DNA from 3 places in the Halomonas sp. SL1 genome. Region 3 is predicted to be linked to each of the others. Evidence: riboswitches for the same ligand, from Rfam matches in the RefSeq annotation. Region 3 holds a riboswitch; each other region holds the start of a gene.
What was found. Region 3 has a riboswitch for cobalamin ahead of C9J49_RS12710 (ABC transporter substrate-binding protein). Riboswitches for the same ligand answer to the same signal wherever they lie in the genome.

Region 1 (9,319 bases), on a different contig from region 3:
AGCGCCCGGCCATCCGGCCGCCCCGGCACGTCGATCACCAGGCCTGTCGCTTCCAGCCCCTTCGCCATCCGCCCCTTCGCCGCCGGGCCCGTCATCGCCGGCTCCGCTGCAGCAGGAAGAGGAAGGTCGGCACCCCGATCAGCGCGGTGATCACGCCCACCGGCAGCTGCTGCGGGGCGATAAGAGTACGCGCCAGGGTATCGGCCAGGGTCAGCAGGGTGCCGCCGGCCAGCAGACTCGCCGGCAGGATGCGCCGCTGGTCGTTGCCGAGCCGCAGACGCAGCATGTGCGGCACCATCAGGCCGACGAAGCCGACGCTGCCGGCGGTGGTCACCGCCACCGCGGTGACCAGGCTCGCCAGCAGGTAGAGGGCCCACTCCAGCGGCCGCACCGCCACGCCCAGCGCGGCGGCCTGCAGCCCGCCCCGGGCCAGCACGTTGAGCGTGCGGCCCAGCGGCAGCACCACGGCCAGCACGGCCGCGGCCATCACCAGCACCGGCCAGGGGCTGCCCGCGTAGGCCAGGTCGCCCATCAGCCAGTAGAGCATGCCGGGCAGGCGCTCCACCGGGCTGACCGCCAGCAGGAAGCTGATCAGCGCGCCCCAGCCCGAGGCCATCACCACCCCGGTGAGCAGCAGCCGAGTCGGCGTCCAGCTGCCGCCGCCATGGGCCAGGCCGAACACGATCAGCGTTGAGGCCAGCGCTCCGGCGAAGGCCGCGCCGCCCACCAGGGCGGCGCCGAGCCCGGCCAGCATGGCGGCGAGCGCCGCCACCGAGGCCCCGCCGGAGAGCCCCAGCACGTAGGGATCGGCCAGCGGGTTGCGCAGCAGGATCTGCATCAGCGCGCCGGCCATGGCCAGCAGCGCGCCGGTGCCGAAGGCCGCCAGCGCCCGGGGCAGGCGCAGCTCCAGCACCAGAGTGCGATGCAGCGCCTCGCCGCCGCCGGTCAGCACCTGGACGAGCTCGCCCGGGCCGATCGCCACGCTGCCGAGCGCCAGCGCCAGGCCCTGTGACAGCAGCGCGGCCAGCGCCAGCCATACCAGCGGATGGCGCCACCGTGGCGACAGGCCGGGCGACAGACCTCGCAACCTAGCGCCGCTCACGGGCCGTCTCCAGGTGAGCGCACAGCGCCCGGGTGCCCTCGACCAGCCGCGGCGTGGCACGCTGCACCAGGTCCGGGTCGACGAAGAACAGGTTGTCTCGGCGCACCGCGGTCAGCTCGGGAAAGTCGCGCCAGGCCTCGAGCCAGCGGGAATCGGCCTTGCCCATGCCGCCGGTGATGATCGCCTCGGGATCGCGGGCCAGCACCGCCTCGCGGCCGATGCGCGGCACCAGCGGCGACTCGTCGGCGAACGGGTTCTCGCCGCCGCACAGCGACAGCGCCCGGCTGATCCAGTGCTCGCCGTTGACCGTCATCAGCGGCTCGTCCCAGACCTGGTAGAAGACCGACACCGGGGCGGCGTCGGCGTAGCGGTCGCGCAGCTCGGCCACCTCGCCGAGCAGCCTTTCCGCCGCGGTCCGGCCTTCTGCCTCGCTGCCGGCCATCGCGCCCAGGCGCTCGAGGCTCGAGGCGATGGCGCCGAAGTCGCCGGCGTCGGAGAAATAGACCGGCAGACCGAGCGCGGCCAGGCGCTCGACCTGCTCGCGGGGATTGCCGCCGGCCCAGGCCACGATCAGGTCGGGATCGAGGGCCAGCAGCGCCTCGAGGTCGAGGCGGTCGTAGCTGCCGACCCGGGGCAGGCCTTTGGCCGCGGCGGGATAGTCGCTGAAGCTGACCGCTCCCACCACCCGCTCGCCGGCACCGGCGGCGAACAGCAGCTCGGTGACGCCCGGCGAGAGCGCCACGATGCGCGTCGCCGGCGCGTCCAGGCACATCTCGCGCTCGGCGTCGTCGGTGACGCAGATCGGCTCATCGGCCTGGGCCTGCACGAAAGACAGCCCCGCCGTCAGCCACAGCATGGCCACGACGGCCCACCGCGCCGGGTGTCGCCGGATCGGCATCAGCCGCCGAAGCTCACGCTGACAAAGGCCGCGCGGCCCGGGCTGTTGTAGCCACCGACCGTCTGGTACTGCTTGTCGAGCAGGTTCTCCAGCGTCAGGCGCGTCGACCAGCCCGGGGCGAAATTCCAGCCGGCGCGCAGGTCGAGGGTGGCGAAGCCGCCGAGGCGCTGTTCGTTGGCCTCATCCGCATAGCGATGGTCCTGGGCGATCACCGAGCCGCCCAGCGTCCAGTCGCCCAGCGCGCGGTCGGCGTCGAAGCGCAGGCTGCGCGAGGCACGATGCTGCAGACGCTTGCCGGTCTCGCGGTTCTCGGGGTCGACGTAGGTCAGGGCGGCGCGCAGCGTCCAGTCCTCAACGTCGGCGCCGGTGGCGACTTCCACGCCGCGAATCCGGGCCCGGTCGACGTTGTCCGTGGTATCGACGAAGCCATCGCCGTCGCTGTCGACATTGGTGATCAGGTCGTCGATGTCGCTCTGGTAGACCGCCAGGTCCCAGAATCCGCGGCCGAGCTGGCCCCGGATGCCCAGCTCATAGGTCTCCGAGGTTTCCGGGTCGAGATCCGGATTGCCTACGAAGAAGCCATCGAACGGATAGTAGAGGTCGTTGAACGTCGGCGCGCGGAAGGCGGTGCCATAGCTGGCCCGCAGGGTATGGATATCGTCGAGGGCGACACCCAGCGCCAGGCTGCCGGTCGTCTCCTCGCCGTAGGCCTCGTTGTCGTCGTGGCGCAGCGAGGCCTGGACGGTCAGCGGCGAGAAATCCATCAGCGCCTGGGTAAAGACGGCCGTGTTGTCGCGACTCTCCACCGAAAAAGCCCCGCTTCCGGTCTCGCTGTCGTTGACCTCTTCCTCACGGTATTCTCCGCCGACGACCAGCTGGTGCGGCCCCAGGTCCAGGGTATTTTCCCAGCGTGCCGTCTGCGCCTGGGTATCGAAGACACTGCCATACAGCGGCGTTGCCTGCTTGTCCCTCGCCTCGCTCAGCGTCAGGCGGCTGGACCAGGTCTCGGTGATCGGCAGCTCGCCGTAGACGCCGGCCACCTGCTGCACGTAATCGGTATCGGCGGGAGTGCCGAAGGCATCGAACTCGGTATTGCCGCGCGCCCGCAGCGCCAGCACGCCCAGCTCGGCGCCGCCGGCGAAGGTGTGCGAGAGGCGCATCAGACCGGTGGTGTTGTCGTAGCCCTTGTCGCCCTCGCCGTCGACGATCTCGTAGCCGTCGCTCTCCAGTCGGCTGGCGGCCACATAGTAGCGGGTGCCCCCCTCGCTGCCGGACAGCGAGGCACTGGCACGGCGGGTATCGAAGCTGCCGCCGCCGAGCGTGATGCGCGGGGCCGGCTCGCCCTCGCCCTCGGGGGTGAACAGCTGGACCACGCCGCCCACGGCGTCGGCGCCGTAGAGGCTGCCGCGGGGGCCACGCACGATCTCGACGCGCTCGAACATGCGCGGCTCGAGAAACTGCCAGGCCGGGCCGCCAGCGGTGGCGGAGCGCAGCCGGATACCGTCGATCATCAGCGGCGTGGACTCGCTGCCGGTGCCACGCAGGTAGACGCTGGTGGTCTTGCCGAAGCCGCCGCTGGAGGTCACGTCGACGCCGGGCTGGGCGCGCAGCGCATCGGTAATGTCCGTCGGGTCCTGACGGCGCAGCTGGTCCTCGTCGATCACGGTGACCGAGGCCAGGCTCTCGTCGGCGGTGCGCGGCGCCAGAGCGGCGGTCACCACCAGCGGGTTGAGGGTCTCGGCGGCGGCGTCATCGGCGGCCTCGCCCTGGGCCTGGACGGCCAGCGGCAGCGCGGCCAGGGCAAACGCCAGGCCGCGGGAGGGATAGGGCTTGTTCATGGGAGTCCTTGCTCACCGTGCTCACCCGCACGGCGTATCGGTTTTTATCCAGCCGCGGGCTGTCTCGCCCATTGCGGCGCTGGCTCTCGGGCCGGTCTCCGGGCTGACGAGCGAGGCGCCTGTGCGCCTCCACACCGCCGCCTTCCCGTGCGTGGCACAGTGGCATGTGGCGGTGCGTGACTCGATCACCGTTGCGGGGGCAGCGTCGGACTGGATCACCGACTTCCCGTTTACCCTCGCCCTTCTTGTCGGGGCCTGTTGCGCCTGCCGACAGGACAGACTGGCGGGTCACCCGAGAGTGCGGCGTAAGCTAGCAATCGCCTACCGGGGCGTCAACGCGGCATGGAGATGTTGGCACGAGGTGAGGGGCGCCGGGGACAGGTCGTAGAGGGGGTTTTTGCCATGGATGGCAAAAGTAGCGCCCCGGGATGGGTTCACAGCGCCCCTCAGAGACCTGTCGCCGGGAAAGCCCCGAGTGATGTCTCTGGGGCCGGAGCAAGGCCCTCACAATCTCCGCGCCAACCCATGGCGCACATACCAGACCGATTCGGCGCGGGCGGCGGCATCCTGTGCCAGCCAGCCGGCCAGATCGCGCAGGCGTCGGTCCGCCGCGTCCATGGGCACGATGCCGCGGCCCATCTCGGGCAGGATCAGCACGATCTCTCCCCTCGCCTCCCGCTCGGCCTCTTTCAGCGCGTCGAGCGACGCGACCAGCCGCGCGCGCAGCCGGTCATCGTCGGGCTCCGTGGCCAGCGCGTTTTCCAGCCAGCGCGTCCAGCCGGTCAGCACCCGCACCGCGCCCGGGCGCAGGTCATGCTCGCGGCCGTCGAGCCCCAGCTCGTCGATCCGAGCCCAGCCGGCGTCGGGGAAGCGCGCCGCTACGAGATCGCGCTTGCCGGCGCAGGCACCGCCGATGAAGAGCTGCATGACCAGCCGTCCTCCTCGAATGTGAACGTGAAACGCCGCCCCTGGGCCTGGCCGACCACGCCGTCCCAGAAGTCCGCGTCTTCCAGACGCCGACGCAGCTCGCGAATGGCGCCGCCATGGCTGACCGCCAGCACGCGGCGATGGCCCGCCTTCCGCGCCTCGGCCATCACCTCCTCGAGCCAGGCCGAAAGCCGCGCCCACAGATCGTCGGCGGACTCGCCGCCGGGCGTGGCCAGCCGCCCCTGGCTGTCGACCCAGGCACGATAGTCGGGATCGTCCTTGAGCTCGGCCCAGGTCCGCCCCTCGTAGTCGCCGAAGGCCAGCTCGCGTAGCCGGGCATCGAGGCGCGGTGCGCCGCTTTCCCGACCTTCCAGCACGTGGGCCAGGGTCTGGCGGCAGCGGGTCAGGTCGCTGCAGTGCACGGCGTCGAAGGCGACGTCGGCCAGCGCCTCGCGCAGCCTGTCGAGGTCCGCCTCGGCGTCCGGCAGCAGCAGCGGAATGTCGCGATGGCCCTGGTAGCGGCGCTCACGGTTCCAGCTCGTCAGGCCATGACGAACGACCACCAGCTCCAGGCGATCAGCAGCAGCCATAGTTCTCCTCCCTCGATGGCGGCGCCGACGATGTCGCCATTGATGCCGCCGAAGGCCCGGCGCACCGCCCGGCCGTAGATGATGACGAAGCCCGCCAGGCCGACCAGCAGCCAAGCCAGCCCGGGCACGAAAACCAGACACGCCAGCGCCGGCAGCGCGGCCAGCACCAGGTCGCGCCGACCGAGACTCTGCTGCCAGGCGTGGGCCAGGCCCTCGGCGCGGGCGGCGGGCTGGCTCACCAGCAGGCCGACCGCGGCCAGCCGGCCCAGCGCCACCACCGGCACCAGCCACCAGGGGCTCGCCCCGGCCGCCAGCAGCGCCCACAGCAGTGCCGCCTTCCAGGCCAGCTGGAAGACCAGCGCCAGCATGCCGAAACTGCCGACCTGCGGGTCCTTCATGATCGCCCAGCGCTTCTCGAGCGGAGCGTTGCTGCCGAGCGCGTCGGCCAGGTCCATCAGGCCGTCGAGGTGCAGCCCGCCGGTCAGCGCCACCCACAGGCTGAGCAGCAAAAGCGTCAGCAGCGGCAGAGGCAGCAGGCCCTCGAGCAGCGTGCCGGCGGCGGCCACGATCACCCCCACCAGCGCACCCACCAGCGGATAGGCCCGCGCCGCCCAGCGCCGGGTGGCCGGCGTCCAGGGGCAGGCAAGCGTCACCGGCAGCCGGGTCAGGAACTGGATGGCCAGCAGCACGCCGAAGCCCGCGTCCTTCATGAATCGCCTCCTTTCCAGTCGATGGCGCGGCCCGCCACCACCTCGATCACGCGATTCGAGGCCGCGGCCAGATCGCGATGCAGGGCCTGCAGGAAGGCCAGATAGCGCCACACCAGGGCGTCGCGGGGCGGCAGTTCCTCGTTGAGGTCGTTGGAGACCACCACCAGGGCGAGGTCGCGGCGGCGGGCCTCGTCGAGCCCGGCCGCCAGCATCGCCCGGCCCTCGGCCTGCGAGAGCCCGGCCTCGAACATCACCCGGCTGGCCCACAGGGTCAGGCAGTCGAGCAGCACCGTGCTGCCCGGGGGCATCGCGGCGAGCGCCTCGGCGAAGGCCAGCGGCGGCTCCAGGGTCAGCCAGCCGTCGCCGCGCTCGCGACGGTGGCGAGCGATGCGGGCGGCCATCTCGTCGTCGCCGGCCCGAGCGGTGGCAGTGGCGAGATAGAAGCGCGCGCCGCCGCGGGCCGACTGCCACTCGTCGACCAGCGCCTCGGCCACGCCGCTCTTGCCGGAGCGCGCCCCGCCGGAGACGAAGGCGATCATGGCCGCCGCCATGCCGCCAGGGCCTCGAGCAACCGGACATTGTCGTCGCGGCCGCGCAGCGCCAGGCGCAGCCAGGCGCCGTCGAGACCGGGGAAGCCGTGGGTATGGCGGGCCAGGAGGCCGCGCTCGAGAAGGAAGGCGAACAGCGCCCCCGCGTCCTCGGCGTCCTCTCCGCCGCGCAGCAGCAGGAAGTTGGCGTGGGTCTCCGGCACCGTGTAGCCCAGCGCGCGCGCACGCTCGGGAAGATCGCGCTCGGCGGCGAGCCAGGCCCGGGTGCGGGCCAGATAGTCCTCGTCGGCGAGCAGCGGCGCCGCCAGCCCCAGGGCCAGGGCGTTGACGCTCCACGGCATCTGCAAATCGGCCAGCCGCGCGACGGCCTCGGGGGCGCCGAGCAGGTAGCCGAGCCGAAGCCCCGGCACGTCGAACAGCTTGGTCAGCGAGCGCAGCAGCAGCAGGTTCGGTGAACGCTCGAGCAGCGGCGTCAGCCGTTCTTCATGCTCGGTGAAGTCGACGAAGGCCTCGTCCACCACCAGGGTGGTACCGGTCTGGTCGGCCCGGGCCAGCAGGCGCTCGACGTCGGCGCGGGGCACCAGGGTGCCGCTGGGGTTGTTGGGCCGGCACAGGAAGGCCACGTCGACGCCGGCCAGGGCGGCCTCGGCGGCGTCGAGATCGAGCCGGAACTCGGGCATCGCCAGTCCCAGCCGCTCGACGGAAAGACCGTGCCGAGCGCAGGCCAGGGCGTACTCGCAGAAGGTCGGCTCGATCACCAGCGCCCGGCCGCCGGCATGCCGGGCGGCGGCGAGATGGATCGCCTCGATGCCGCCGTTGGTGACCAGCACCCGCGCCGGCGCCACGCCGTCGTTGGCGGCGATGGCCCGGCGCGCCCGATCGTCGTCCGGGTCCGGATAGCGGGCCAGCGACGCGGCACCGCCCAGCGGCTCACTCATCCAATCGCCGAGCCAGGGCGGCGGTCCAAGAGGGTTGAGGTTGGCGCTGAAATCGATCACCGGGTGGTCGGCCGGCAGGCCATGGCGCGCCAGCAGCGGCGCGATGCGCCCGCCGTGGGCGGGCCAGCCCGGTGTGCTGTTCGCATCCGGTCCTGCGTGTGCCGTCATGCCAGCCACTCCCGCAGCAGCACCAGCGGCGCCAGCAGCGCCAGCACGCCGATCCAGCCGCCGTGCATATGATGGATGGCGCGCTCGATATGGGACACGCTCAGCGGCTCCAGCGCGCGGCCGAGGACGGCGCGATGCGAGGGGCGACCGTCGTAGTGGTTGAGCCCGCCGAGCTGCACGCCCAGCAGGTGCGCCACCATGGCCTCGGGCCAGCCGGCGTTGGGGCTCGGGTGCCGCGGCGCCTCGCGGCGGGTGGCGGCCATGGCCCCCTGCGTGCGGCCGCCGACGACGAGCCGAGCGGCCAGCCACATGGCCAGAGCCGTGAGCCGCGCCGGCACCCAGTTGACGGCGTCGTCCAGACGCGCCGAGGCGCGGCCGAAGTCCTCGTAGCGTGGACTGCGGTAGCCGACCATGGAATCCAGCGTGTTGACCGCCTTGTAGGCCAGCGCCAGCGGCGCCCCGCCGATCAGCGCCCAGCACAGCGGGGCGGTGATGCCGTCCACGGTGTTCTCGGCCACGGTCTCCACCGCGCCACGGGCCAGGCCCGACTCGTCGAGGGTTTCGGTATCGCGGCCGACGATCCCGCCCAGCGCGCGGCGTGCCGCCGGCAGATCGCCGCGCTTGAGCGGCTCGGCCACCGCCCGGGCCGCCTCGGCGAGCCCGCGGGTGGCGAAGGCGGTGGCCAGCAGGGCGAGCTCGGCGGCCAGCGACAGCGCCGGCGACAGCCAGGCCAGCATCGTCAGCAGGCCCCAGGCCAGCGCCCAGGTGCCGGCGGGCACCGCCACCGCCAACCATACGCCGCGCCGACGGCGTGCCTCGGCGCGGCCGTGGTTCCAGGCGCGCTCGAGCCTGGCGATCGCCCGACCGATGCCGACCACCGGATGCGGCAGCCAGGCCGGGTCGCCCAGCGCGAGGTCGATGGCCAGCGCAACACCGACCAGCGCCAGCAGTTCCCAGGACAGCGGGTCCAGCGTCATGCTCGAGGCTCCTCGTGCTCGCTGCGGTCGTCGACGCCGGCGGCGTCGAAGGTGGCCATCTCGGCGAGCATCGCCGTGGCCGCCTCGAGCAGCGGGAAGGCCAGGGCCGCGCCGCTGCCCTCGCCCAGGCGCAGCTCCATGGCCAGCAGCGGCTCGGCGTCGAGCGCCGCCAGGGCATGGGCATGGCCAGGCTCGTGGGAGCGATGGCCGAAGACCAGGTAGGGGCGCAGCGCCGAATCGAGCCGGCAGGCGGTCAGCGCGGCCACGGTGGCGATGAAGCCGTCGACGAGGATCGGCAGGCGCCTCGCCGCCGCTTCCAGGTAGGCCCCGACCATGGCGGCGATCTCGAGCCCGCCGAGCTTCGCCAGCACGTCCAGCGGGTCGGCGGGATCGGCCGCGTGGGCGGAAAGCGCCGCCTCGATCACCGCGCGCTTGTGGGCCAGCGCCTCGCCGGCCACGCCGGTGCCCGGGCCGACCAGCTCGGCGACGAGCACGCCGGTCAGCGCCGCCAGCATGGCGCTGCTGGCGGTGGTGTTGGCGATGCCCATCTCGCCGGCGATCAAACAGCGGCAGCCCGCCGCCGCGGCCCGTTCGGCGGCGCGACGACCGACAGCGATGGCGGA
Region 2 (9,319 bases), on a different contig from region 3:
CAGGGTGCCGGCGCCGACGCCGAGGATGGCCACCGACACCGCGCCGGTGGAGGCGCCGGCGGAGATGCCCATCAGGAAGGGGTCGGCCAGGGGATTGCGCAGCAGCGCCTGCAGCACCACGCCGGCGAGCGCCAGGCCGGCACCGCAGCAGGCGGCGAGGATCGCCCGACTCAGACGGTATTCCCAGACGATGCCGGCATCGATGCGATCCACCGCGAAGGCCGTGCCACCGAGATGGTTGGCCAGCACCTTGAGGATGGTGTCGAACGGAATCGCGGTTTCGCCGATGGCGGTGCCTGCCATCACCGCGGCGAACAGCAGCAGCGGTGCCAGCCAGCCCCAGTGCCAGGCGGAGTGCGAGACGCTTATCCTGGCCATGGGCGGGCGCGATAGTCGAACGGCGTCATTCATCGTGCGAAGGACATCCCGGACAGGGCATCCACCAGCGTCTCGAGGCCGAAGATGGTGCGCATCGTCGCGCTCATGGCGTGGGCATCCATCTCGATGATGTGGCCGTTTTGCACCGCCGACATCTGGCTCGCCACGGGATCGTGGCGCAGGAAGTCGCGCTTGGTCTCGACGCTGTCCGCCGCATAGCGGCGGCGATCCATGGTCGCGATCACGATGAGGTCCGGGTCGGAGCGGGCGATCGTTTCCCAGCCCACGGTCGGCCATTCCTCGTTCGATTGGATGACGTTCTGGATGCCGAGCTTGTCCATCATGTAGCCGGGAGCGCCGAGCCTTCCCGCGACGTAGGGATCCGATGATCCGTCGGGAGACGAAAACCAGAATACCGCCGAAATATCGTCTGGAAGCGACAGCGATTCGGCGCGGGAAATGGCGTTTTCCTCGCGGTCTTTCAGCTCGTCGATCAGCTCGTCACCGGCATCATTGGCGTCGAAAATGGTGGCCAGCTCGTGGATGCCCTTGTACACCGAATCGGTGGAGAAGGCGGCGGTACGGGTGCCGTCGCCGCCGGTGGCATTGTTCTTGGTATCGCAGTCGGCGGGCATGATGTAGGTGTTGATGCCGAGATCCTGGAACTGGTCGCGGGTCGCCACGCTGCCGGTGGGGCCGATGTGCCACTCGTACTGGGCCGTGACAATGTCCGGCCGCCTGTTCACGACCGCCTCGAAGCTCGGGTCATTGTCGGCGATGCGCTCGATATCGGTGTTGGCTTCGCGGAATTCCGGCAGCACTGGCGTGAACCAGACCGATGTGCCGACGACGCGATCGGCGAGCCCCAGAGCGTAGAGAATTTCGGTCGCCGACTGACCGACGGTGACGGTTCGTTCTGGCGCGGCATCGACGTGAATGTCGCGGCCGCAATTCATCATCGTCAGCGGATAATGTGTCGCCTCCGCTCCGGCGGATGACGCCGTAATGAGTGAGAGCACTGCCAGTAGTCTACGAGCGAGAGTCATGCGTCGGTGTCCAGGTGGGGGAGGGGAAGTGGCCGACCGGCGACGGGAGATTGCCACGAGTTTCGAGGCGTTTTCCACTCCCATCGACGCCTGCGTCGACGCCGATTTTGAGGAGAGGCCGGCGACCTGCGCGCGAGGCTTTTCCGCGAAAATAAAAAGTTATGTTATATCATAACAAATCTATCCGGCAAGGGGCTTGCTTGCCGTCGCTGGTCGAGTGCGTGGTCGATTGCGCGGGACATGGCCGGTCCATTACGATACCCCTCCGAAGACAGGTGCCCCTGAGGTTCAGGGGATAATCGGGAAGTCTGGTGAGGCCACGGCCGATCCCAGCGCTGCCCCCGCAACGGTAATGAAGCGCGATCCACGACGACCACTGGCGACATGCCGGGAAGGTGCGGATCACGGCACGACGCCCACGGCCATGCCCCGGCGAGTGCCCCTTCTGAGCCCGGAGACCGGCCTGTCACGTCGAGTCATTCCATGCCGGTGCGGTGGGCACCGAGAGGATCACCATGCCCGTGTTTGTCGATTCCCCCTCCCGGCGGAGCCTCCGCCGCGATGCGCGTCCCGCGTTCGTCTGCCGTTTCCCGGCCGTGACGCCATGAGCGACGTTGCCGAATTTCCCTTCGTCGCCGTCGTCGGCCAGCCGGCGCTCAAGACCGCGCTGCTGCTCAGCGTTGTCGATCCGCGCCTCGGCGGCGTGCTGATCAGCGGTCCCAAGGGCAGTGCCAAGTCGACCCTGGCCCGGGCGCTGGCGGAGATTCTGCCCCGCGATGCCGAGGGCCGGCGACCGTCGCTGGTGACCCTGCCGCTGGGCGCCAGCGAGGAGCGCCTGACCGGTAGCCTGGATCTGCAGCGGGTGCTCGCCGACGGCGAGGCGCGCTTCCAGGAGGGCCTGCTGGCCCGCGCCCACGGCGGCCTGCTGTACGTCGACGAGGTCAACCTGCTGCCGGATGCGCTGGTCGACCTGCTGCTCGATGTGGCCGCCAGCGGCGTCAACCGCGTCGAACGCGACGGCCTGAGCCACGCCCACGCCGCGCGCTTCAGCCTGATCGGCACCATGAATCCCGACGAGGGCGAGCTGCGCCCGCAGCTGCTCGACCGCTTCGGCCTGTGTGTCGAGCAGTCGGCGAGCCCCGGCGTGGCCGAGCGCGTGGCGATCCTGCGCCAGCGCGAGGCCTTCGACCGCGACCCGCGTGCCTTCGTCGACGCCCACGAGGCCGAGCAGGCGGCGCTGACCCGGCGCCTGGCCGAGGCCCGCGAGCGCCTTCCCGACATCGTCGCCGACGATGACATCTACGAGCGCATCGCCGAGCGCAGTGAGGCCGCCGGGGTCGAGGGGCTGCGCGCCGACGTCACCTGGCACCGCGCCGCCCGGGCCCATGCGGCCTGGCGCGGTGCGGCGCGCGTCGAGCGTGAGGACCTGGATGTCGTCGAGCCCTGGGTGCTGGCCCATCGCCGCACCGCTGCCCCCGACGACAACGGCAGCGGCTCCGACTCCGACGCCGGCGGGAACGGGGCTGGCGAGGGCGGGTCCGGCATGAACGGGGCTGGCGAGCCTGACACGGGCCGCGGCAGGGCGAGCGGCGACGATTCACGCAAGCCGGCCCCCGACGGCGCCCAGGCCCCCGGGGCCGATTCACAGCCCCAGGGCCAGTGGGGCGCCATGCCGCCGGTGGCCCAGCCGAGCGTGGCCCAGCCGAGCGTGGCCACGCCGATGCCGTCGCTGCCCGAGTCGACGCCCGCGCCCAAGGCCGGTGGAGCCTCGGCTTCGGTCTCATCGAGCCGGCGCCCCGGCCGCCAGGTCGGCCGCCGTCGGGATCGCCGCCAGGCCGAGTCTAGCGATCCCGCACCGCGCCCGGACTGGTTCGCGACCCTGGTCGAGCATCGCGGCCGGCGCCCCTGGCGTCGCCTGTGCTATCGCCGCCCGCGCAGCGGCCAGCCGATGCTGCACCTGGTGCTGCTGGACACCTCCGCCTCGACCCTCGGCCGGCGCCTGCTGGGCCGGGCCAAGGGCGCGGTCGACGCGCTGGCACGCCGGGCCTACGCCGCGCGTGAGCAGATCGCGGTGCTGGGCTTCGGCAACGACGGCATCGAGACCCTCCAGCCCCGGCGCCGCGCGCCCAAGGACCTGCTCGAACGGCTCGATGCCGTCCCCGGCGGCGGCGGCACGCCGCTGCGCGAGGCCGTGCGCCACGCCGCGCAGCTGGTGCGCCGCTGGCGGCGTCAGGACGCCGGCCTGCAGGTGCGCACCTACCTGATCACCGACGGCCGCACCCGCCAGCCGCTGAGCGGCCTGCCGCCGCTCGGCGACTGCGTGGTCGTCGACACCGAGACCGCCGCCGTGAAGCGCGGCCGCGGCCGCGACATCGCCCGGGCGCTGGGCGCCGATTATCGGCCGCTGGCCGGCCTGGAGGCGGGGGCATCGACATGAACGTCAAGGAAGCGAACGCGATGCACGAGCACGACGCCGTGAGCTGCCCGGCGGTGTTCGTCGCCGCGCCGGCCTCGGGACAGGGCAAGACCACCGTGACCGCGGCGCTGGCGCGGATGCTGCGCCGCCAGGGCAGGGTGGTGCGGGTGTTCAAGACCGGACCGGACTACCTGGACCCGCGGGTGCTGGCCCAGGCCTCCGGCCAGCCGGTGGACCAGCTCGACCTGTGGATGGCCGGTGAGGCCTACTGCCGCCAGCGGCTGTTCGAGGCCGCCCGGGAGGCCGACCTGATCCTGGTCGAAGGCGCCATGGGCCTGTTCGACGGCGAGCCCTCCAGCGCCGATCTGGCCGCGCTGTTCGGCCTGCCGATGGTGATCGTGATGGACGTCAAGGGCATGGCCCAGACCGCCGCGGCGCTGGTGGCCGGGCTGGCCGGCTTCCGCGACGACGTGCGCATCGCCGGGCTGATCGCCAACGCCTGCGGCTCGGCGCGCCATCGCGAGCTGATCGAGGACGCGCTGCCGGCGACCGTGCCGCTGCTGGCGGCGATGCCCCGCGACCCGGCCCTGGCGCTGCCCGAGCGCCACCTGGGGCTGGTCCAGGCCGAGGAGATCCGCGACGACCTGGAGGCGCGCTTCGACGCCGGCGCCGAGGCGCTCGCCGCCGAGGACCTGGCCGAGTCCCTGCTGGCGCTGCCGCCGGTGGCCTTCACTCCCGCGCCCACCGAGGCCTCCGCACCGCCGGCCTGGCTCGCCGGCCGCACCATCGCCGTGGCGCGCGACGCCGCCTTCAGCTTCGTCTACCAGGCCAACCTGGACCTGCTTGAGCGCATGGGCGCGACGCTGAGATTCTTCTCGCCGCTGGCCGATACGAGTCTGCCGGCCTGCGACGCCCTGTGGCTGCCTGGCGGCTATCCGGAGCTGCACGCCGAAGGCCTCGCCGCCAACGCCGCGCTGCGCGACGACCTCCGGCGGGCCTTCGAGGACGATCTGCCGATCCTCGCCGAGTGCGGCGGGCTGCTCTACTGCCTGGAGACCCTGACTGATCAGGACGGCGAGACCCACGCCATGCTTGGCCTGCTGCCCGGCGCCGGCGCCATGCGCGGGCGTCGCGGCTGCCAGGGCATGCAGACCGCCGAGCTGCCCGAAGGGCCGGTGCGCGGCCACGCCCATCACCGCTCCCAGGCCAGCGGCACGCCCGAGCCCATCGCCCACGGTCGCCGCCAGCGCCATCCCGCGCCGGGCGAGGCGATCTACCGCGCGCGAGGCCTGACCGCGTCCTACCTGCACCTGTTCTTCCCCGACAACCCCGCCGCCGTGGCCCGCCTGTTTGGCGCGGCCGCGGTCGCTGACGATTCGACAAAGGAATGCCACGCATGAAACTCGACAAGATTCCCGCTACGGTGGTGACCGGCTTCCTCGGCAGCGGCAAGACCACGCTGCTGGCCGGTATCCTGCGCCGCATCACCGGCAAGCGCATCGCCGTCATCGTCAACGAGTTCGGCGAGCAGGACATCGACTCCAGCCTGCTGCGCGGCTGCGCCATCGGCTGTGAAGACGAGGGGGCGGTGGCGCTGGACGACGACGGCGGCATCTATGAGCTGGCCAACGGCTGCATCTGCTGCACGGTGGAAGAAGAGTTCCTGCCGGTGATGAAGAAGCTGGTGGCCCGCCGCGACGACATCGACCACATCCTGATCGAGACCAGCGGCCTGGCGTTGCCCAAGCCGCTGGTGCAGGCCTTCAACTGGCCGGAGGTGCGCCAGCACTGCACCGTCGACGCCATCATCACCGTGGTCGACGGCCCGGCGGTGGCCGCCGGCCGCTATGCCAGCGACGTCGAGCGGGTCGAGGCCCAGCGCCGCGCCGACGACAGCCTGGATCACGATCCCAGCCTGCGCGAGCTGCTGGACGACCAGCTGAGCGCCGCCGACCTGGTGCTGGTCAGCAAGAGAGACCTGCTCGCCGAGGACGAGCGGGCGCGGGTCGAGGCGCTGGTGGCCGACAAGGTCCCCGGGTCCGTGAAGACGCTGTTTATCGATCCGAGCCTGGCCGACGATCCGGCCCGCCTGGAGGCGCTGATGGGCATCGGCGCGGCGAGCGAGGAGGGCATCGACCGCATCGACAACCACCACGACCGCCATCACGCCGAGGGCGCTCACCACGACCACGCCCACGATCACTTCGACGGCCTGGTGATCCGCCTGGGCGAAGTCGACGCCGAGGCGCTGGAGGCGCGCCTGGCCGCGCTGCTGAAAGAACACGAGATCTATCGCGCCAAGGGCTTCGCGGCGATTCCCGGCAAGCCCATGCGCCGGGTCATCCAGGCCGTGGGCGAGCGGCTGGACGGCTACTACGATCGGCTGTGGGCCCGGGACGAGCCGCGTCACACCGAGCTGGTCATCATCGGCCGGCACCTGGATCGCGAGGTGCTGGAGGCGGCGCTGGCCGGTGCCGAGAGCGCGACGCCCGCCTGATGCACCTGTTCGCCGCCAAGCCCGGAGGCTTCGTTGACGACGAGGGCATCGTCGACCTGCAGCAGACGCCCGCCGAGGTCGTGATCCTGTCGGCCGCCGACAGCAGCCTGTCGGCGTTGGCCCAGGCGGTCGAGCGGCTGGGCGACGCCTTTCCATCGGTGCGCCTCGCCAACTGGATGAACCTGGTCAAGCCCGCCGCCTATGACCTCTACGAGGATCGGGTGCTGGAGCACGCGCGGCTGGTGATCGTCTCGCTGCTCGGCGGCAGTGCCTACTGGCAGTACGGCTTCGATCGCCTGCGGGCCTGGGCGGCGGCGGACCCGACGCGGCAGCTGCTCCTGGTCCCGGGCTGCGACGCTCCCGACGATGCCCTGCTGGAGGCCTCCAGCGTGCCGGTCGAATCGGCCCGTCGGGTATGGCGCTACCTGCGCGAGGGCGGCGCCGACAACGCCGAGCAGCTGCTGCGCTTCGTCGGCGCGGAATGTCTGGACGCGCCGCTGGAATGGCGCGAGCCGCAGGCGATTCCCCCCGCGCTGATCTATCTGTCTCCTTCCAAAGCGCCCGACACGGCGCTCTCTCAGGCGCCCGAATCCGCGCCGAGGGCCGGACAGGAGGCGACCCTGGCGGACTGGGAGGCGCAGCGCGACTCTGTGCGTCCCGTCTGCCTGCTGCTGTTCTATCGCAGCCATCTGCAGGGGGCCAACACCGCGGTGCTGGACGGCCTGATTGCGGCGCTCGAGGCCGAGGGCCTGGCGCCGCTGGCGGTGGCGGTGGCCTCGCTGAAGGAAGACGCCTGCGTCGCCTTCGTCGATCACCTGATCGAGCGCACCGGCGCCGGCCTGGTGGTCAACACCACCGGTTTCTCGGTCAACCGCGAGCCCGACGAGGGCACGCTCGACGCCGGCGCGTTCTGCGACGACGGGGCTGACGAAGCGAGCGGCCTGTTCGCCGGCCGCCCGGTGGTGCTGCAGGCGATACTGGCCAGCAGCCCCGAGGACGACTGGCGCGACAAGGCCGCCGGCCTGCACAGCCGCGACGTGGCCATGCAGGTGGTGCTGCCGGAGATGGACGGCCGCGTCATCACCCGCGCGGTGGGCTTCAAGGCCGAGGCCCACTACAGCGAGCGCTGCCAGCTCTCGGTGACCCGCCATGAGCCGCATCCCGAGCGCGCCGCCTTCGTCGCCGAACTGGCCCGGCGCTACGCGCGGCTGCGCCACACCGCCAACGCCGACAAGCGCCTGGCGCTGGTGCTGGCCAACTATCCGACCCGGGACGGCCGCATTGGCAACGGCGTCGGCCTCGACACCCCGGCCTCGACGGTCAACCTGCTGCGCGCGCTGGAAGGTGCCGGCTATCCGCTGGCGGACCTGCCCGAGGACGGCAATGAGCTGGTCCGGCGCCTCCAGGCCAGCGTGACCAACGATCCGCAGTCGCTTGCCTGGCGCGGCAGCTGGCAGAGCCTCGGCGTCGACGACTACCTGACCTGGTTCCGCACCCTGCCGGCCTCCTTGCAGGAGGCGGTCTGGCGGCGCTGGGGCGCCCCCGAGGACGACCCCAAGCACCGCCAGGGCCGGCTGCTGATCGCCGGCATTCGCCTCGGCGAGACCTTCGTTGGCATCCAGCCGGCGCGTGACATCGACGCCGGTCCGGATGCCGATCCGGTCAGGAGCTACCACGACACCGCGCTGGTGCCGCCCCACAGCTACCTGGCCTTCTACCTCTGGCTGCGTGAGCACTACCGGGTGGACGCGGTCATCCACATCGGCAAGCACGGCAACCTGGAGTGGCTGCCCGGCAAGAGCACGGCGCTCTCGGCCGAGTGCTGGCCGGACGTGGCCCTGGGGCCGCTGCCGCACTTCTATCCCTTCATCGTCAACGATCCGGGCGAGGGTGCCCAGGCCAAGCGCCGCAGCCAGGCGGTGATCATCGATCACCTGATGCCGCCGCTGGCCCGGGCCGAGCTCTACGGCGAGCTGGCCGAGCTCGAGTCGCTGACCGACGAGTACTACCAGGCGCTGGGCATGGACCCTCGCCGCGAGGCGCTGCTGCGAGAACGCATCCTCGAGCACCTGAAGCGCACCGGCATCGACGTCGAGCTGAATCCGTCGGCGAGCGAGGGAGAGGATGCCTGCCAGGGCGCCGACGAGCGCCTGCTGAACGAGCTCGACACCTTCCTGTGCGATATCAAGGAGGCCCAGATCCGCCACGGTCTGCACGTGCTCGGCACCCTGCCGCCGGCGGAAAAGCGGGCCGCGACCCTGGTCGCCATCCTGCGGCTGCCGCGAGGCGAGGGCCTCGAACGCCAGGGCCTGCTGCACGCCCTGGCCGACGACCTGGGGCTGCGCGAGCCGGGCGTCACGGGCGAAGAGGGCGCTCGTTTCGATCCGCTGGCGGCCGGCGCCGAGCCCTGGCGGGGGCCGCGGCCGGCGGCCTTGAGTGAGCTGGCCGAGCTGGCTGACGCGCCCTGGCGCAGCGCCGCCGACACCCGCGAGCGCCTCGAGACGCTCGCCGAGCGGCTGGTCGAAGGCCATGTGCTGGAAGACGGCGACCTCGAGGCGTTGGTCCGCGACTGGCCGGCCACCGCGGCGCTCTGTCGCCACGCCCGCGACGGCCTCTGGGCCGCCATGCGCCACGGCGCCGAGCGCGAGATCGGCGCGCTGCTCGACGGGCTCGACGGCCTCGCCGTGCCGCCGGGGCCGAGCGGGGCGCCCAGCCGCGGCCGGCTCGACGTGCTGCCCACCGGACGCAACTTCTTCAGCGTCGACAACCGCGCCGTGCCGTCGTCCGCCGCCTGGTCGCTGGGCGAGGCCTCGGCCCAGGCGTTCGTCGAGCGCTACCTGCAGGACCATGGCGACTATCCGCGTCGGCTGGGGCTGTCGATCTGGGGCACCGCCACCATGCGCACCGGCGGCGACGACATCGCCCAGGCCCTGGCGCTGATGGGCGTGCGGCCGATCTGGTCGCTGGGCTCGCAGCGGGTGA
Region 3 (9,319 bases):
TTCGTCGGCGCCGTGGTATGGCTCAATGACCTGCTGCTGGTGTCGCCACGCGGGCGCATGATGTTCGCCCACCCCGAGTGGCTGGCCGTGGCCACGGTGCTGGTGCCGACGCTGGGCGGGCTGATCGTCGGCCAGCTGCATCGCGCCATTCCCGAGGGCCGCCCCCATACGCCCGCCGACGCCATCGCCGCCGTGCAGACCCGCCGCGGCCGCCTGCCGCCACGCGCCGGGGCACTGTCCGCGCTGTCGGGGTTGGTGTCGCTGGGCGCCGGCGCGTCGGTGGGCCAGTACGGGCCGCTGGTCCACATGGGCGCCAGCCTCGGCTCGGCGGGCGCCCGCCTGCTGCGGCTGGGCCGCTCCGAGGACAACATCACCATCGCCTGCGGCGTGGCCGCGGCCATCGCCACCGCCTTCAACGCCCCGCTCGCCGGCATCGTCTTCGCCCACGAGGTGGTACTGCGCCACTACGCCCTGCGCGCCTTCGCCCCGGTGGCGGCCGCCGCGCTGGTCGGCCATGTGATCGCCGCCGAGGTGCTGGACCGCGGCGCGCTCTTCCACGTCGAGCAGCTCGCCATCCCCCGCCCCTGGGAGTTCGGCGTGTTTCTCGTCATCGGCGGACTCGGTGCGCTGGTAGCCGGGGCTTACATGCACGCCATCCTCGGCGTCGGCCGGCTGGCCCGGCGCCTGCCGCTGGCCGCCCCGCTGCGCCCGGCGCTGGCCGGCGCCGGGCTCGGCGTGACCGCGCTGTGGGTGCCCGATATCCTCGGCATGGGCCAGGAGACGCTGCGCTTCGCCACCATCGCCGGCGCCTTCGGGAGCGTGGAGCTCGCGGTGGTGATGGGGCTCAAGCTGGCCGCCACGGCGCTGTGCCTGGGGATGGGCTTCGGCGGCGGCGTGTTCAGCCCGGCGCTGGTAATCGGCACCCTGTTCGGGGCGCTGTGCGGCACCCTGATAGGCCTGGCCGGAGCCGCCCAGGACACCTTCGTCTTCTATGCCATCTGCGGCATGGTGGCGGTCACCGCCCCGGTGATTGGCGCGCCGCTGACCAGCCTGCTGATCGTCTTCGAGCTCACCGGCAGCTACGCGCTGACCACCGCGGCGCTGGCCAGCGTGACCCTGGCCAGCCCCATCGCCGCCCAGCTGTTCGGCCGCTCGCTGTTCGACATCCAGCTGACGGCCCGGGGGCTGGACCTGTCCTCCGGCCGCGGCCGGGCGGTGCTGGAGGACGCCCGACTGGGCGACCTGCTCAGCCAGGAGGGCGTGACGCTGCGTCCCGAGACCACGGTCACGGCGGCCATTCACGCCCTGGGTCAGGCGGGCCACGGCGAGGCCTATCGGGTCGACGCCGACGGCCGCTACCGCGGCAGCCTGACGCTGGCCGACCTGGAGGTGATGCGCGAGCAGGACCGGGGCGACGCCCCCATCGCCGACTGCCCGGCCACGCCGCGTCCGGTGCTGGGGCCCGAGGCCTCGATCTGGGCCGCCATGCGTCAGCTGCAGGAGATGACCGGCGAGGCCATCGCCGTGGTCGACGAGGACGACGTCTTCCACGGCGTGGTCTATGAGTCGAGCATCGCCCGGGCCTTCCTGCGCTACAGCGACGAGCTACGAAAGGAGGAGCACGGTGCGGGCTAGACGAATACTGGCCGTGATGGCGCTGCTGTCCGGCCTCGCCGCAGGCGGCATGGCGCCGGGTCAGACAGGCCAGACGAGCCCTGCGACCGGCACCGGGCCGCTGACGGTGCTGAGCTGGGGCGGCGCCTACGAGCGCGCCCAGCGACGCGCGCTGTTCGCCCCCTTCACCGAGGCCACCGGCATCCCGGTCGCGGTGGAACGCTACGACGGCGGGCTGGCGGCGCTGCGCCGCGCGGTGGCCGAGCAGAACGTGCCCTGGGACGTCATCGACATGACCCGCAGCGAGGCCATGGCGGCCTGCGAGGCGGGGCTGCTCGAACCCCTGCCGGCCGATCTCGCCGCCCCGGCGCCGGACGGCACGCCCGCCCGCCGCGACTTCATCGACGGCGCCTTCGGCGACTGCAGCCTGACCCACTCGGTGTTCGCCACCGTGGTCGCCTACCGCACCGACGCCTTCCCCGGCCGGCGCCCCACCGAGATCGCCGACCTGTTCGACCAGCATCGTTTCCCCGGCCCTCGGGCGCTGCAGCGCACGCCCTCGGTCAATCTCGAATGGGCCCTGCTGTCCTACGGCGTGCCCCGCGAGGAGCTGTACCGGCTGCTCAGCACCCGCCGCGGCCTGTCGCTGGCCTTCGCCCGGCTGGCGGGGCTCGAGGAACTGCGCTGGTGGGAGACCGGCAGCACGCCGGTCGAGCTGCTGCTCGACGGCGAAGTGGCCATGGCCTCGGGCTACAACGGGCGCTTCTTCGATGCCATGGCCCATCGCGACGCGCCGATCGCCATCCTCTGGGACGGCCAGGTCCAGGAGCACGAGGTGTGGGCGATCCCGCGCCACTCCTCGCACCCCGAGGCGGCACGGCGCTTCATCCGCTTCGCCACCGCCAGCGAGCGCCAGGCGGCACTGACGCGCTACATTCCCTACGGCCCGTCACGCCACAGCGCCATGCAGGGGGTCGCCACCCATGCCGACAGCGGCATCGACATGCGTTTGCACCTGCCCACCCATCCGCTCAACGCCGGCGGCGCGGTGATCAAGGACGAAGCCTGGTACGCCAGAAGCCGGACGCGCATCGGCGAGCTCTTCCGCGCGGCGCTGACGGCCGAGCCGCCGACGGACGACTAGCGCACTCCGCGGGCACGAACGCCGCATCGGTCACGAAGGCTGCAGCGCCGCCCTGGAAGGAAGATGGCGTCGTGCACCTCCGCGCTCTAGACTGGCCGGGTCGGTGTTCCTCAGGGAACCTAAGAGGGAATCCGCCGCGATACCCGCGCGAAACGGAACTGCCCCCGCAACTGTAGGCGGTTAGCGAGGCTCGATGACGCCACTGAACGCAGCGTTCGGGAAGGTGAGCTAGCGATGACCCGTCAGTCAGGAGACCTGCCGACCCCTATCGACTAACCGAGCGGGTCGGCTTGGGCGGTACCCGCACCAGGGGGATGGTCCGCCTGGTGGGCGCCCCGGTCGTCCGCTCATCATGCACGGGAATGTACATGATGTTGAGAATGACCACGGCAATCGCCGCGAGCCTTTGCCTGGGGCAGACGGCCCTGGCCGCCACCGAGTATCCCCTCACGCTATCGAGCTGCGGCCACGAAATCACCGTCGAACGGCCGCCCGAACGGGTCGTCAGCGTCGGCCAGGCCACCACCGAGATCCTCTACCTGCTGGGCCTTTCCGAGAAGGTCGTTGGCACGGCACTATGGGTCAACCCCGTACTCGACCGCTTCACCGAGGTCGATGCCGACGTGACGCGGCTGTCGAACAATGCGCCGAGCTATGAAAGCGTGGTCGGCCAGCACCCGGACCTGGTGGTGACGGCCTACCAGTGGATGATCGGCCCCCAGGGCGCCGTCGGCACCCCCGAGATGTTCGATGACATCGCCATTCCCAGCTGGGTCATGCCGACCGACTGTGTCGGCAAGCACAATCGGAACAGCCTCGACGGCACCCGCACGACCCCGTTCGACCCCGAGCTGCTCTATGACGGCATCGCGACGCTGGCCAGGATCTTCGACGTCTCGGCGCGCGGCGACGAGGTGATCGCCGATCTTCGCGCACGCGAGGAGGCCGCCAAGGAGCGGGCTCGGGCAATGGCGCTGCCGAAGGATATCCGCGGCGTGTTCTGGTACTCCTCCGCCGACCTGGCCATCGCCCCCTACGTCGCCGGGGCCAACGGCGTGCCGGGCTGGATGATGGCCACGCTCGGCATCACCAACGTCATCGCCTCCGAGGAGGAATGGCCCACCGTCGGCTGGGAGACCATCGCCCGCGGCCATCCCTCCTTCATCGCCGCGGCGCGGATGGATAGACGTCGCCTTCCAGCCGACGATATCACCGTCAAGCGTGAGTTCCTCGACACGGACCCGGTCACCCGTGAAATGCCGGCCGTGCGCAACGACCGCATCGTCGAGATCGATGCCCATGCCATGGATCCCTCGATCCGGGCGATCTTCGCCCTGGAGCGACTGACCGACCGACTGGCCGACTTCGAGCTCTCGCCGTGAACCGCCGCCCGCACCACCGATCCACTACGATATCGAGCAATACCATGCTGAAACGCCTGATCCTGCTGCTGAGCCTGCTGCCCTTCTCCGCGATGGCCGAGACGCACACCGTGAAGATGCTGAACCGCAACGCCACCGGGCCGATGCCCTTCGAGCCCGGCTACCTGCACGTGCAACCCGGCGACACTGTGACGTTCGTCGACGCCGCCCCGGGGCACAACGCGGCGACCATCGACGGCATGGTGCCCGAAGGCGGCCAGGCCTTCATCGGCAATATCGACGAAGCCATCGAGGTCACACTGGAGGCCGAAGGCATCTGGGGGATCAAGTGCTCGCCGCACTACACCATGGGCATGGTCATGTTGATCCAGGTCGGCGACCGACCGGCGACCGAGGCCGATCTGCCCGAGGCACTCCCGGCCACCGCGCGACAGCGCTTCCTCGACATCCTCTCACAACGCGTTACGGACATCTGACCGCCAGGTGCCGGGCCTTCCCCGCGACGGCGTATGCGCGCTGTCGCGGCTTTACCCTCCTCTCTTCCCCTTCCCTCTATTTCCCTCTCCTCCCTCCCCGTCATACCCAGGATCGACGGGGCAAACCTCTGGCCGCGCTAAAGCCCGGCGGGCCGAGGCCGATAATGCCTGGTCATAACACGTCCAATAACCGCCCCTCTTCCTATCAATGATTATCGCAGGATAAGAAAGCTCCATGACGAGTCTGACCACAAGCGCTCGCCTCGACGCGAGCCAGGCCCCCGCCGTATCGCAGGGCGCCCGCACCTCCCAGGCACACCGGCCATGGCCCCTCAAGCGCAAGCTGTGGCTGACGCTGGGACTGATGTGGCTGGTGATGATCGGCATCGTGATCAGCATGGCCTGGCAGAGCCGGACCACGATGTTCGAGGAACGCCAGCATTCCCTTTCCAACACCATCGGCATGGTGGATACCCTGCTCGAAGGCTACGCGACACGGGTCGAGACCGGCGAGCTGAGCGAGGATGAGGCGAAGACACGGGCCTACGCAGCGCTGGATGCGATCCGCTTCGGCGACGCCCGGGACAACTACGTCTTCGTCTTCGACGCGGATTCGCGCCTGATCTATCACCCTCGCCGTGATCCGGGTACGAACATGTCGTCCTACGAGGACCCCAACGGGGTCGGGGTGTACCGCGAGCTGGCGGCTCTCGCCCGCGACGGCGGCGGCTACCTGCCCTACGCCTCACGCGACGCCAGCAGCGATACGCTGTTTCCCAAGCTGAGCTACGTCGAGCGCTTCGCGCCCTGGGGCTGGAACATCGCCGCCGGCGTCTATACCCACGACATCCAGGCGGCCTTCCTCGGCAAGCTGGGCCAGTATGCCCTGGTGCTGCTGATTGCCGGCGGCTTCCTGACCGCCGCCTTCCTGGTGGTCATCCGCAGCGTGTATCGCACCCTGGGCGGCGAGCCGAGCGAGGCCGAGCGCGTCGTGGAGCGCATCGCCGAGGGCGACCTGACGCACGCCACTCCCCTGCGCGATGACGACCGCCACAGTCTGATGTATGCCATCGAGCGCATGCGACTCGAGCTCGCCGCCACGATCACCCGCATCCGCCAGGCCGGGGAAGCCATCGACCAGGGCGCCAGCGAGATCGCCAGCGGCAACAACGACCTGTCATCGCGCACCGAGCAGCAGGCCGCCTCGCTGGCGGAAACCGCCTCCAGCATGGAGGAGCTGACCGCCACCGTGCGCCAGAACGCCGACAACGCCACCCAGGCCAATACCCTCTCGGACGAGACCACCAGCTCGGTGGAAAAGGGTCAGGACGTGATCGGCCGCGTGGTCACCACCATGGGCGAGATCCGCGACAGCTCGCGCAAGGTGGCCGACATCATCTCGATGATCGACGACATCGCCTTCCAGACCAACCTGCTGGCCCTCAACGCCTCCGTGGAGGCCGCCCGTGCCGGCGAACAGGGCCGCGGTTTCGCGGTGGTGGCCAGCGAGGTGCGCAATCTCGCCAGCCGCAGCGCCGAGGCGGCCAGCGAGATCAAGACGCTGATCGAAGGCTCGGTGGGCCACGTCAACGACGGCGCCGAACTGGTCGACCAGGCCGACCGCGCGATGGGCGAGATCCGCACCAGCGCACAGCGCGTCAACGACCTGATGGCCGAGATCTCCGCCGCCTCTCAGGAACAGTCGGCGGGCATCGAGCAGGTCAACCAGGCGGTGACCCAGATGGATCAGGTCACTCAGCAGAACGCCGCCCTGGTGCAGCAGGCGGCAGGGGCCGCCGGCTCCCTCGAGGGGCAGGCCAACGGGCTCTACCAGGCCGTGGTCGGCTTCCGCGTTCCCGAGAACGCCTGACGGCCACGCCGGTCACCGCCGCCAGCCTCACGGCGGTGACCGGCGCTCTCCCCGGGTATCATGGCGGAGGCGTCTCGCCTATGCTGACCGCCCTTTCGCCATCCAAGGGGAGACCGCCATGATCTGGGACCAGCACGAGATCCGCCTTGCCCATCGCGCCCGAGGCTTTCACCTGATCACCGACGAGATCGCCCGTCAGCTGCCGGCGCTGGCCGAGCTCGACGTCGGTCTGCTGCATCTGCAGCTGCTGCACACCTCGGCCTCGCTGACCCTCAACGAGAACGCCGATCCGGACGTGCGCCACGACCTAGACGCCTTCCTGCGCGACCTGGTACCGGGCGATCTGCCCTATTTCAGGCACACCATCGAGGGGCCGGACGACATGCCCGCCCACGTCGCCGCCAGCCTGCTCGGCACCCAGCTGACCCTGGCGGTACGCGACGGTCGACTGGCGCTGGGGGCCTGGCAGGGGCTCTATCTCGGCGAACACCGCGACCACGGTGGAAGCCGGCGCATCATCGCCACCCTCAACGGCCGCACCCGTTAGCCGCCCTCCGTGGGATGATCCAGACGCGACGGACTATGCTTGAAGTCAGGAAGACACGCCTGCCAGGCAGGGAGGCGCGGCAATCGATGGTTCGGCCCGCGAGGCCGAAGGAGAGCCCGTCATGGCCATGCCGATGACGATCAGGGAGTACCTCCGCGCCTGCGACATCGACTACGAGGAGGTCACTCACCCACACGCGGTTTCCACCAGCCGCATCGCCGAGATGTCCCACGTCGGCGGCCACCAGATGGCCAAGGCCGTCATGCTGCACGGCGACCAGGGATATCGCGTCGCCGTGGTGCCCAGCACCCGGGATGCGGACCTGCAGAAACTCTCACAGCTGTTCCATGAGCACTTCGAACTGGCTTCCGAGGAGGAGGTCCAGCGCGAGTTCGACGACTGTGACCCCGGCGCGACCATCGCCGTGGGCCAGGCCTATGGCCTGAAGGTCTATCTCGATGACCAGCTTCGCCACCAGCCCGATATCTACTTCGATGCCGGCGACCACGAGACGCTGGTGCACATGAGCGGCAACGAGTTCGAGCGCCTGATGACCGGCAGCCGGCACGGCGCCTTCAGTCGACCCCACTGAGTCGCCGTCACGCGACACGACAATCGGCCACGCCCCAAGAGGCGTGGCCGATTCATGTGGGCTCGAAACGGTGCTCGCTCAGGCGCTGCGCACGTACTTGATGAAGGGTGTCAGTGCCCCGACCCGGTCGTAGAGACGGCGCGCCGGCTCGTTGAACTCCTGGGTCATCCAGTAGATGTCCGTGACGCCGTCCTCACCGGCCTGGCCATGGACGCGCTCGATCAGCCGGCGCCCCAGCCCCTTGCCGCGATAGCGGGGATCGACGAACAGGTCCTGCAGGTAGCAGACCGGCCCCAGCTTCCAGCAGTGCGCGTGATAGAGGTAGTGGACGAGCCCCGCGAGGGCCGGCGTCTCCTGCCCGTCGGCCTCTCGCACGTCCACCACGAAACACCCAGGCTCGCTCTCGCCGACGGCCAGCAGCCGCTCGAAGGTGTGATCGTAGACGGCCTCGGGAAGCTCGGTGTCATAGAAGGCCAGGTAGTCCTGCCACAGGCGTGCCCATTCCGGCTTGTCGCTCATCTGGAGCGGGCGGATCAGGCAGGGGGAATCGGACATGAGCACTTCCTTGTCGGTCTTGTCTGTCTTGTCGGGCGCGATGTTCTTCATGGCGGGTCGATGTCGTTATCGTTGTACACGCCCGAGGCGCGACGGCTCAGCGCGTCTCGAGCAGCAGATTGCGTGGCGTCAGTTCGCGTTCGCAGAAGGTACCGAGGCGCACCCGATAGCCGGCCTCGACCAGTCGCCAGGCTCGGTCAAGTACCAACCAGACCTCGAGCGGCCGACGAAACAGATGGCGCACCAGTTCGAGACGCTCCACCTCGGCCTGGCGCCGCCAGCCGGCGGTCTCGAAGGGGGCCCAGTCTACCTCCTTGGGCAGTGTGACACCCTTGTTTTCGGCCGCCCAGCGGCAGAAGCCGGCGAAGTCGCCGGGAAGCCTGCCATAGGCGCAACTGGGCACGGGAAGGTATTCATCTCGGCCACGCACCTCACGCTGCAGGCGGTCGAAGCCCAACCGCCAGGCGTTGGCACGCCGACGATGACGCCGCACGCCCTGCGGTGCCGTGACCGTCTCCTGCACCGCCATGGCCAGGTCCTCACGCGATAGCGTCAAGCCGTGCTCGGCCATCAGTGCCCTGCCCCGATTCGACAGCGCACGGTAGTCGACGGCCTCGGTGCGGTGATAGCAGCAGGGCGCCAGCGTCACCGCCGCGCCGCGCTCGACGGCCAGCTCGAGCAGCCGGGCGTGCAGGTCGCCGCAGGCGTGCAGCGCCGCCACGCGCCGGCCCGGCGCCAGCCAGTCGCCGGCGCCTTCGGCCAGCACGTCCTGGCGGTAAAGTGTCACCGGCTGACCCTGGCGCTCGGCCAGGACCTGCCCCGCTTCGCACAGCGACGCCTGCCACTCCAGGCCGGTGACCGGACGGCCATCGCGCCGGGCCAGGGTCCGCGACAGGTGGCCCTTGCCGGCGCACCATTCCAGCAGCGCCTCGTCATCGTCCGATGCCACGCAGCCGGCGAAGGCCTGAATCTGACGCCACTTGCGCGCGCCGATGCCCTCACCCCAGCTCGCCGGCAGCGCCTCTTCGCCAGAAACCAGATCCGGCAGGTCGACCGCCTCGGCCAGCACATCGACCGGCAACCATGCCGCCAGCGGCGAGGCGTCGAAGGGCCTGGCCTGGAGGCGCTCGGCCTCGTCG

Region 1: it holds a riboswitch for cobalamin, as region 3 does, so the genes downstream of both, C9J49_RS03420 (TonB-dependent receptor domain-containing protein) here and C9J49_RS12710 (ABC transporter substrate-binding protein) in region 3, are expected to answer to the same signal.
Region 2: it holds a riboswitch for cobalamin, as region 3 does, so the genes downstream of both, C9J49_RS03465 (AAA family ATPase) here and C9J49_RS12710 (ABC transporter substrate-binding protein) in region 3, are expected to answer to the same signal.

The regions. Positions count from the first base shown of each region.
Region 1 covers NZ_PYUQ02000009.1:18,139-27,457, reverse strand. The annotation lists gene C9J49_RS03435 (ABC transporter ATP-binding protein) at 1-68, opposite strand, end outside; gene C9J49_RS03430 (iron ABC transporter permease) at 92-1,102, opposite strand; gene C9J49_RS03425 (cobalamin-binding protein) at 1,089-1,958, opposite strand; gene C9J49_RS03420 (TonB-dependent receptor domain-containing protein) at 2,000-3,838, opposite strand; cobalamin riboswitch at 3,928-4,094, opposite strand; gene C9J49_RS03415 (bifunctional adenosylcobinamide kinase/adenosylcobinamide-phosphate guanylyltransferase) at 4,343-4,765, opposite strand; gene C9J49_RS03410 (histidine phosphatase family protein) at 4,717-5,355, opposite strand; gene cobS (adenosylcobinamide-GDP ribazoletransferase) at 5,307-6,065, opposite strand; gene C9J49_RS03400 (bifunctional adenosylcobinamide kinase/adenosylcobinamide-phosphate guanylyltransferase) at 6,062-6,604, opposite strand; gene cobD (threonine-phosphate decarboxylase CobD) at 6,601-7,719, opposite strand; gene cbiB (adenosylcobinamide-phosphate synthase CbiB) at 7,716-8,696, opposite strand; gene cobT (nicotinate-nucleotide--dimethylbenzimidazole phosphoribosyltransferase) at 8,693-9,319, opposite strand, start outside.
Region 2 covers NZ_PYUQ02000009.1:30,186-39,504, forward strand. The annotation lists gene C9J49_RS03455 (iron ABC transporter permease) at 1-378, opposite strand, end outside; gene C9J49_RS03460 (ABC transporter substrate-binding protein) at 408-1,424, opposite strand; cobalamin riboswitch at 1,681-1,906, shown strand; gene C9J49_RS03465 (AAA family ATPase) at 2,029-3,861, shown strand; gene C9J49_RS03470 (cobyrinate a,c-diamide synthase) at 3,882-5,240, shown strand; gene cobW (cobalamin biosynthesis protein CobW) at 5,237-6,337, shown strand; gene cobN (cobaltochelatase subunit CobN) at 6,337-9,319, shown strand, end outside.
Region 3 covers NZ_PYUQ02000019.1:21,937-31,255, forward strand. The annotation lists gene C9J49_RS12700 (chloride channel protein) at 1-1,635, shown strand, start outside; gene C9J49_RS12705 (ABC transporter substrate-binding protein) at 1,625-2,758, shown strand; cobalamin riboswitch at 2,843-3,036, shown strand; gene C9J49_RS12710 (ABC transporter substrate-binding protein) at 3,139-4,140, shown strand; gene C9J49_RS12715 (pseudoazurin) at 4,185-4,616, shown strand; gene C9J49_RS12720 (methyl-accepting chemotaxis protein) at 4,852-6,486, shown strand; gene C9J49_RS12725 (secondary thiamine-phosphate synthase enzyme YjbQ) at 6,608-7,033, shown strand; gene C9J49_RS12730 (aminoacyl-tRNA deacylase) at 7,161-7,625, shown strand; gene C9J49_RS12735 (GNAT family N-acetyltransferase) at 7,704-8,180, opposite strand; gene C9J49_RS12740 (methyltransferase) at 8,278-9,319, opposite strand, start outside.